Regions from separate parts of the Colwellia sp. MT41 genome, predicted to be linked through region 1. Evidence: predicted binding sites of a transcription regulator. Region 1 holds the regulator's gene; each other region holds the start of a gene.
The links. The regulator sigma-54, encoded in region 1, starts transcription at its own class of promoters, with help from an activator protein. The targets are predictions, from matches to a motif close to GTTGGCACGNNNNTNGNNT.
Positions count from the first base shown of each region.

Region 2: flgB (flagellar basal body rod protein FlgB) is a predicted target of sigma-54. The motif match lies at 1,640-1,658, and genes of this name have one in related genera.
Region 3: CMT41_RS16895 (PEP-CTERM sorting domain-containing protein) is a predicted target of sigma-54. The motif match lies at 1,752-1,770, and genes of this name have one in related genera.

Region 1 covers NZ_CP013145.1:3,756,857-3,760,143, forward strand. The annotation lists gene lptB (LPS export ABC transporter ATP-binding protein) at 1-533, shown strand, start outside; gene CMT41_RS15905 (RNA polymerase factor sigma-54) at 652-2,169, shown strand; gene hpf (ribosome hibernation promoting factor) at 2,196-2,483, shown strand; gene ptsN (PTS IIA-like nitrogen regulatory protein PtsN) at 2,591-3,061, shown strand; gene rapZ (RNase adapter RapZ) at 3,089-3,287, shown strand, end outside.
Region 2 covers NZ_CP013145.1:1,322,422-1,325,708, reverse strand. The annotation lists gene CMT41_RS05595 (flagellar hook assembly protein FlgD) at 26-718, opposite strand; gene flgC (flagellar basal body rod protein FlgC) at 770-1,201, opposite strand; gene flgB (flagellar basal body rod protein FlgB) at 1,207-1,602, opposite strand; gene CMT41_RS05580 (CheR family methyltransferase) at 1,753-2,583, opposite strand; gene CMT41_RS05575 (chemotaxis protein) at 2,690-3,287, opposite strand, start outside.
Region 3 covers NZ_CP013145.1:3,984,603-3,987,889, reverse strand. The annotation lists gene CMT41_RS16905 (assimilatory sulfite reductase (NADPH) flavoprotein subunit) at 1-244, opposite strand, end outside; gene CMT41_RS16900 (lytic transglycosylase domain-containing protein) at 393-1,049, shown strand; gene CMT41_RS16895 (PEP-CTERM sorting domain-containing protein) at 1,161-1,715, opposite strand; gene CMT41_RS16890 (TIGR04219 family outer membrane beta-barrel protein) at 2,046-2,801, opposite strand; gene CMT41_RS16885 (DUF2333 family protein) at 2,806-3,287, opposite strand, start outside.

The sequences.
Region 1 (3,287 bases):
AAGACTTAACACTTATTCCTATGCATGAAAGAGCCCGCATGGGCATAGGTTATTTACCGCAAGAAGCATCAATTTTTAGAAAACTCACCGTTAGTGATAATATCATGGCTATCTTACAAATACGTAAAGAGCTTACTGAAACACAACGCGCGGAAAAACTTGAACACCTGTTAGAAGAGTTTCATATTTGTCATATCAAAGATAATACCGGCATGAGCTTGTCAGGTGGTGAAAGACGACGCGTTGAAATTGCCCGAGCATTAGCGGCTGAGCCACAATTTATTTTATTAGATGAACCCTTTGCTGGTGTTGACCCTATTTCGGTTGGCGACATTAAAAAAATAATATTACAATTAAAAGAGCGCGGCATAGGTATATTAATCACCGACCATAATGTTAGAGAAACTTTAGACGTTTGTGAGCATGCCTATATCGTTAGCCACGGTGAAATAATTGCCCAAGGCAATGCCGAGCAAATTCTTGCTAATCAAAAAGTGAGAGATGTATACCTTGGCGAACAATTCACGCTATAGTAAGGCTATACTAAAGCGAAAATGACTAGCTTTAAGCAGAACAATTTAAGAGCAAAGTAGTGATAGATTAGCAAACTATAACTACTAAGAATAATAAATAGGAAATCATATAACCTAGATGCGACCTACACTACAGCTCCGTATTGGACAACAATTAACCATGACTCCGCAGTTGCAACAAGCAATCAAGCTGTTGCAACTGTCAACGTTAGAATTACAACAAGAAATTCAAGAAGTATTAGAGAGCAATCCATTACTTGAGCTTGATGAAAAAGTTGAAAATGAAAATACTAGCGATGAAAACAATCTTGAAGAAGCATTTACAACCAGTGTCTCTGAAACTAACACTGAGCTGACAACAAGTGACGGGAGTGAAGAGCAACCAGCAAGTATTGACGAAATCAGTACCACTGAGGCCATGGAAAAAAAGGAAATACCCGAAGAACTAAATATCGATACCACCTGGGAAGAAAGTTACAGTGCTGGCGTTTCAAATACCGGCGCAGTTAGTAGCCCTGCCGATGATTATACCTATCAAGGGGAAACCACGGACTCCATTCAAGATCATCTATTGTGGCAAATGGAATTAACGCCTTTCACTGATACCGATAAAACCATCGCTATTGCCATTATTGAAGCAGTTGATGATGCCGGTTATTTAACCGTATCACCAGAAGAAATTCTAGAAAGTGTCGGTACAGAAGGGCTAGAGCAGGATGAAGTTGAAGCGGTCTTAAAACGTATTAATATGTTTGACCCTATTGGCGTCGCTGCTCGCTCAATTGCTGATTGTTTACTTATTCAGTTGAATCAATTTAGTGCTGATACCCCTTATCTGAAAGAAAGTAAACTCATTATCAATGAACATATTGATTTACTTGGTAACCGAGATTACCGTCAGTTAATGCGTAAAACCAAATTAAAAGAAGATCAACTGCGTGAAGTTATGCGTTTAATTCAAAGCTTAAATCCTCGTCCAGGTGATGCGGTAATTAAAGGTAATAACCAATACGTTATTCCTGATGTTACCGTTGAAAAGAAAAATGGTCGCTGGGTGGTTGAGTTAAATTCGGACACGGCACCAAAACTCTCTATTAATAAGCAATATGCGGCCATGTCTAAAACAATGAAATCATCAACTAATGATGGTCAATTTATTAGATCAAACTTGCAAGAAGCCAAATGGTTTATTAAGAGCTTAGAATCTCGTAATGACACCTTACTCAAGGTGTCCAATTGCATAGTTCAGCGTCAGCAAGGATTTTTAGAGCATGGTGCTGAAGCCATGCTTCCTATGGTGCTCAATGATATTGCTGAAGCTGTTGATATGCACGAATCCACCATATCTCGAGTGACCACGCAAAAATACATGCACACACCAAGAGGGATTTTTGAGTTAAAATACTTCTTCTCCAGCCATGTTAGTACCGAAAATGGTGGTGAATGTTCATCGACCGCAATTCGTTCTTTAATTAAAAAACTTATCTTAGCGGAAACACCTGCTAAACCGTTAAGTGACAGCAAAATGGCTGATATACTGGCCGAGCAGGGAATAAAAGTGGCGCGACGGACTATTGCTAAATACCGAGAATCATTAGCGATACCACCATCAAACCAACGTAAGAGTTTACTTTAAAACACTACCATAAAAGGATCATGCTTATGCAAATTAATCTTTCTGGCCATCATGTAGAAGTAACAAGTTCATTACGAAAATATGTTGATAGCAAGTTCTCAAAACTAGAACGACATTTTGATCATATCAATAATATTCATGTCGTACTTACCGTAGAAAAGCTTAACCAAAAAGCAGAAGCCAATATCCATATTAATGGCGGTGAAGTGTTTGCCTCAGCAGTTAACGGCGACATGTATGCTTCTATTGATACTCTAGTTGATAAACTTGATCGACAAATCCTTAAGTATAAAGGTAAGATAGCTCAGCACTAAGCTTAGCTAAATCATGAATACGCTTTAAAGTAATTAAAGCCGATAAATCTGGCGCCCTAAGCTAAATGAATTAGCACAGTTGGGCGCCTAAAATAATTAACACCATTATGCAATTATCAGAAATATTAACAACAAGCTGTACCACTTGTGATGTAGAAATCACCAGTAAAAAACGTATTTTAGAAAAAATTTGTCAACTCGCTGCCAAGCAAATCGGTGATATAGAACAAGATGATCTGCTAGAAAGTTTACTTAATAGAGAAAAAATGGGTAGTACCGGCATAGGAAACGGCATTGCCATACCCCATGGTCGATTACCTAATGCCAATAAAGCTGTCGCAGTGTTAATAACAACAGAACAAGCTATTGATTTTGATGCCATAGATAATAGGAATGTAGATGTTTTTATTGCCTTATTTGTGCCGGAAAATAGCTGTAAAGAACACTTAATTACCCTACAAAGTATCGCTAAATTATTTAGTAATAAAAAGATGATTAAGCGAGTTCGCAAATGCCATGATAATCAAGCACTCTATAACCTAATTCAACAAGCTAGTAATACCCTAGATGCCATATAGTAAAGTACACGGATATAAGATATAAGAATGAAACTAATCATAGTTAGTGGCCGCTCTGGCTCGGGTAAATCAGTTGCCCTACGCGTATTAGAAGATCTTGGTTATTATTGTGTCGATAACATTCCAATTAACCTCTTACCGGCATTAATCCATACGGTTATCAATGACTATGAAAACGTTGCCGTCAGTTTAGATGTACGAAATTTACCAAAAGATCCCGAAGATA
Region 2 (3,287 bases), 1.9 Mb from region 1:
TCTATTTAATGATGTTACTAAAAACTTAACTATCACCACCCGATATTTCAACCACATCGGCTAAGGCCATGGAGCTACCGCCATTAAGATTCAGTATGATATTACCGCCAGCACCAGCTAAGGTTACGCTATCTACTTTACGGTATGTCATCGCCTCTAATTCAGAGGCTTGACCGTCAACCAAACCAACAATACGGAAACGGTAAGCACCTTCGGGAGCAGGTTCACCTTCTGCTGTTTGACCATCCCAAGTAAAATTCATTCCGCCGGCATCGACCTTACCTACTTGCACAGTTTGAATGATTTCACCGGCAATATTTTCAACATAAATTTTTACGTTACTGGCTGGTTTGTCTGAAACCAGTTTACCTTTTACCGATTGCCCCTCTTCCATGCCAAATACATTGTCTTCAACCAAAACACTGCGACCAACCAACGAGGAAGCTTGCAGTGCTTGGCTAGACGTCATAGATCTGGCAAATATATCAAATGAATCATTCAATCTTTGCACACCATCAGTAGTTGAGAAGGCGGTCATTTGAGAAATAATTTCGTTATTATCAACCGGTTTGGTTGGATCTTGATTCGCTAGCTCTTGGGTTAATAGCGCAAAGAAATCAGCTTGCGTCAGCATGCCGTTATCTTTTTCAGCCGCTTTATATTCTTCTTTTTGCCAACGAAGCCCCTCTAACAGGTTAGTGCCCTTAACTGTTTCCATTATCCACTCCTACGTTATGTAGTAAACTAAGTGACCTATCAATATTGCTCATTATCTTTGCCCTAACATTAAGGTTTTATTGAGCATGTTTTTGGCCGATTCAGCTAACTGCACGTTCGTTTGATAGGAACGCGATGCTGATATCATATTTGTCATTTCCTCAATGACATTAACATTGGGCTTATAGATATAGCCGTCTTTATCTGCCATGGGGTGATTAGGTGCATATTCAACATTTAGCGGTTTATCACTTTCAACAATGCCTAAAACAGTAACCCCTACGCTACTACCGTCACTTGCTCTTAGCCCTGCGGCAGCTTCTTGCATGGCAGCGGCAAAAACGGGATGTCTAGCGCGGTAAGTTTTATCGGCACTACTACTAACACTTTCGGCATTGGCAATGTTACTCGCCGTAGTATTTAAGCGGATTGATTGTGCGCTCATACCACTACCCGTGATATCAAATACGTTAAAAAGACTCATAATTATTAACCTCCACTAATCACTTTCTTCATGGCTTGTATTTTGCCATTAAGAAACTGTACACTTGCTTGATACTTCAATGAATTTTTTAGATACAAGTTTCGTTCCACTTGTACATCTACCGTATTACCATCCCCAGTATCAGGCTGATTTGGTACACGAAAACTGACTGAATTATTGAGTTCGGTGCGTACATCAAAGTGCTTTTCATTGGTACGAGTCATGCCCATTTGCTGCTTATTTGCTGCTTGGCTAAGTGCTTGTTTGAAGTCAAGCCCTTTTGCTTTGTAACCTGGGGTATCCGCATTGGCAATATTGCTAGCAATGATTTCTGCACGTTGGGCACGGATAAGCATGCCTTGGGTGTGTAGTTGAAAGCCTTGATCGAATCCTATAGCCATAATAGCCTCACGATGATTTACGTTATAGCTAAATGACATTCAATATTTATGCCAAAAAATTTAACAAGGCTGTTTTAAAGGTAAGTGAGTTAATGAGGGTAATGCTTGCTAGCGGTTATATTCACTAGCAATGAGTAATATTTGACAGGGTTATTTTTTCTGATAAACGATACCAGGATTACAACGTAACATAGTGAAATCTTGATTTATTCCTGATAGAGATTCCGATGCACCTAAAAACAAATAGCCTTGAGGATTTAATACGCCATGAATTTGACTAATGATTTGTGCTTTAATTTCTGGTGAGAAATAAATGAGCACATTACGACAAAAAACAATATCGAAGCGGCCCATCAAGCTATAGCTATTCAGTAAATTAAGCGGCCTAAAATTGACCATATTTTTGACTTGTTCTTTTATCTTCAACATACCGTTATCACCTTCTTCAAAGAAGCGTTTTTTACGTTCCTCAGATAGACCACGAGCAAGTGCTAAATTATCATAATGACCGTATTTACAGTGTTCTAGCATAGTCGTGGAAATATCGGTACCTATGACCTGCACACCACGAGGGAATGCTCCAGGATTTTTTTGTTGAAACTCCAATACTGACATCGCAATAGAATAGGGTTCTTGCCCAGAAGAACTGGCGGCGGACCAAATTTTAACCGGCGTTTTTCTGTTGACAAAATCAGGCAACAATTTACTCTGTAGTAACTTATAGGGATAATCATCTCGAAACCATAAGGTTTCATTTGTGGTCATAGCATCAATGACTGCGGCACGTAATTGCCGCTCTACAGGGGAAAGTGTCCGAGTGACTAATTCACCCAATGAACTCACGTCAAATCTAGCCATTAGTGGCGCTAGGCGGCTTTTAACTAAATATTGCTTATTTTCACCGAGCACAATGCCACATTGCTGCTCTAAAAAGGTTCTAAATTGGTTATAACTTTTTTCATCAAGTTGTCTTGCTGACACAATAGCTTCCTGTTTATTTCGAAGTACTCATTTAAATTCACCAAAATTGGGGTGCATAAATTCAGGTCAAATGCTTTTGAAATTTTATTTTAATTTTTATAAAGAGTTAATCTTCTAATTTTAGCCATTTTTTTACAGCGGTAGCTAATTCATCAGGGTGAAACTTGGCAATAAAATCATCTGCCCCCACTTTTTTAACCATAGCATTATTAAATACCCCACTTAGCGAGGTATGTAAGATAATGGGCATTTTAGCCATGCGGTCATTTCCTTTGACTTCTGCCGTTAAGGTATAGCCATCCATTACTGGCATTTCGATATCAGAAATCATTAGCGCAACTTTTTCAGTAATACTATGTTCACACGTTGCCTCAATCGCCAATAACTGATCGAGAGCATCACGACCATTTTTAGCTAAAATCATCTTGATACCTAATGGCTCTAATGCCCTTCTAACTTGGTTTCGTGCTACCGTTGAATCATCAGCAATCAGAACCAGCTTATCGCCTAGACTTTCACCAACACTGGCATCAATGACATCTTCACTTAACTCCGTTGAAACAGGATTAATCTCATTTAAAATTTTCTCAACATCTAAAATTGACACCATTTGACCATCTATTTCAGTGACTGCGGTTAGATAACTGGATTTACCTGCCCCTTCTGGTGGTGGCATTACATCAGTCCAACTTAATGTCACTATT
Region 3 (3,287 bases), 230 kb from region 1:
GCGAGGCGTATAAAATAGTTAAGGTTTTGGCCGCTACTGCTACTGCTGCAGCAACTGGTGCCAGCTGGGCATTTTGACCTTGCTCGCTTTTCGCTGCTAAATAACCGCTTGCCCACGCAAGTTGTAGTGATGAGTAATCAGCAACGCTTTGTTGTAGTGAAGCCAGTTGATTAGCATCTAAGGCACTACTTTTATTTGCTGAATTTGATGTGTTTTGCTTTAATAAGCGTTGCTCTGGCAACATAACTATTTTACCCATGACAATTGATGAGGGAAGAATAGAGACATTGAAGTCAGAACAAAAGGAATAGATAGCGATTTTTTATTCCAAAATGGAATATGGGTTTTGGCACGTTTTTGGTTGTTATTAAATACAGGACAATAGAAGCAGAATGAAAGTACTCTTAAATAACCGCTGGCAAAGAATATTCACTGACAGTGTCTGCTTGCTGCTGCTAGTGATTACTGGCGATATTTTTGCCGCAGAGAATAAATTAGCCAATATTTACACCTATAAATCCTCTGCTGGGGTAACGTCATTTTCTGATATTGAACCCATAGGTGTCGATTTTAGTCGTTATCGCGTCGATTGTTATGCTTGTCAAGTCGACTCATTAATTGATTGGCGCCAAGCTAAACTTTATTTACAGCCTTATAAGCAAGATATTAATCAAGCAGCATTAAAGTATGGTATTGATGCCGCCTTTGTCAGAGCTGTTATTCATGCTGAGTCTCATTTTAACCCACAGGCCATTTCTAAGCAGGGGGCGCAGGGGTTAATGCAGTTGATGCCAGCAACCGCCAGAGAGTTAGGGGTAAAAAACGCCTTAAGTGCTCAGCAAAATATTAACGGCGGCGTGAAGCATTTGGCGCGCTTATTAAGGAAATATAAGGGTAATAATGAACTTGCATCGGCGGCTTATAATGCCGGAGAGGGGGCCGTTAAACGTTATGGTGGTATTCCACCTTATAAAGAAACGCAAGTTTATGTCGAGCGGGTGGCTATTTTACACCAGCGTTATGGACGATTTTCCCACCTTAATCGTTAACGCTAGTTATTATCTCACCTCAGTATAGTTACCATTTAACATGGGCAATAAAAAGCCGTGGCTATTCATCATAGTCACGGCTTTTTATTGTTTGAATAGCAAGGCTACTCATTATTTTTTACGTCGAGCTAAACCTAATAAAGCTAGCGCGAATAAAGAAATGGTCATCGGCTCAGGGATAGGTGCAGGAGGAGTGCCTTGAGGTGTATTTGGCGTAGCGCTAAATTCATCGACATGGCTAATTTTGCCCATATGTATTTTTGTAATACTGATTAAGCCAGTATCAGCAAAATCAATAACGGCAAATGATAGGTTGCCAACATTTTCATATAAAAAATGTGTAGCTCCTGATTTTACGCCACCACCAAACTTTAATAAAAAGTAGCCCGGGTCTATTTTTAGCTCGGTTGCATAAATATCACCTTCAATTAACGACCAATCACTTTCTACTGAATCGTATTTATCACCATCATTTAAGAAAATATTATCATGGCCTAAAATATCACGTACCCAAGTTAATTCAGTATCATTACTACTTTTCTCTAACGTCGCGCTCGCAATAAAACGATCTACAGCGCCAACATCGGCAAGTGTTAGTAAAGTGGCATTTGCGTTTATAGAAATTAATAGGGAGAGGATAAAAGTTAATAGCACGCTAAATTTCATGAAAAGTCCTTCAAATGATTATATCTCCACCCGTAGTAGCAAAAACCATTCCAATTTTATAGTGCACTGTTTTTAAAGGATTTATTAATTATGTAAATAAGGAGGTGTAACTAGCTGTAAAAAAAATTGACAGGTAATACGATGAAATAGCCGTTTAGCTGTAGACCCTAACCTAATGTATTATATTTACTTTAGTTGTCGGTAGATAAAATTATTGAGAGCCAGATAATAAAAAGCCGTGGATATTTAGCATATCTACGGCCTGATTATATTTTTACTTGTATTGCTTATGTCTTAGCAAGGGCTATAGCCTTATAAGTGAGCGATACCTTAGAAATGCACAATGGCACCGGCAAAGAAACCGTCATAAGTTAAATCACTGTAAAAGCCATCTAAATCATTTAATTCCATTTTCATGGTGCGATAACCTAAAGTCACGTCAAAATCTACCGCTAGGTTATCTAGAATCGAGTAACTAACGCCAATTTGAGCATCATAAACCGTTTGGTCGTCGAAGCTTAAAAAATTGGCTTCAGCAAATATGTTTAAGCCAGTAAAAGGTAAACCGATAATAGTTGATAGATAAAACATTGGAATAATACCGGAAACATCTAAATCACTTTGCAGTTGAGTTACCTGATCTGCAACTTGAATGTTGGCATCAAGATCACGTGCGGTTATACCGAAATCAAAGGATAATAAATCATTATCAAATACTTCATAATAAAGGGTGTAGTCAACAAAGCTGGCATCAAGGGTGGTATCTAGCGTAGAGCCAGCAGCATAGGATACTTGGTCGAAAGTAAAGCTACTTGTTAATTGCGTACCACCAACAGTATCTAGCGTGGTTGAGGCTATTTTAATATTAGGAATTAATGGAATTGGGTGCTCAAAAGCAACGTAGAAGCTACCTTGCTTTTTATCATCGAAATCAAAAACGGTTTGATTATCAGAACCTTCACCAAAGCTACCGCTGGTTTCGTTAGCCCACATGTGACCACCGATATACAAACCTAATAAGGTATCGGCTTGGGCAGTTCCACACATTAATACTGCTACGCTGGCAGCCAATAAAGTTTTTTTCATGTTGTTATCCTTTGGTTAAAAGTTCATTCAAATCAATTAGTGCCGCATTCGCGCGAGAAATATAATTAGCCATAACTAATGAGTGGTTGGCCAGCAGACCAAAGCCACTACCGTTTAAAATCATTGGGCTCCATAATGATTCTTGGCTCGCTTCTAACTCACGAATAATTTGTTGTAAGCTGATTTTTGCATTTTTGTTCTCTAAAATGCTATTAAAATCTATTTCAATGGCTCTCAGTAGCTGTAGCAATGCCCAGGTTGCTCCTCTAGCTTCATAGAAAACATCATCTATTAGCCACCAACTCGTTTGTAGCTGTACATAAGCATCGCCTTGGCTTGATTGTTCAGCGCGATTATCGCCGGCTAAGTCAGTGTTTACCTGTTCACGAGCAACACTTTGGCTTAAGCGTTGTGAGTAACTACCTAAACGTTTTTGCACTTCGTCAAGATAAGCACGTAAGTTATCAGCTCGAGCATAAAATTGTG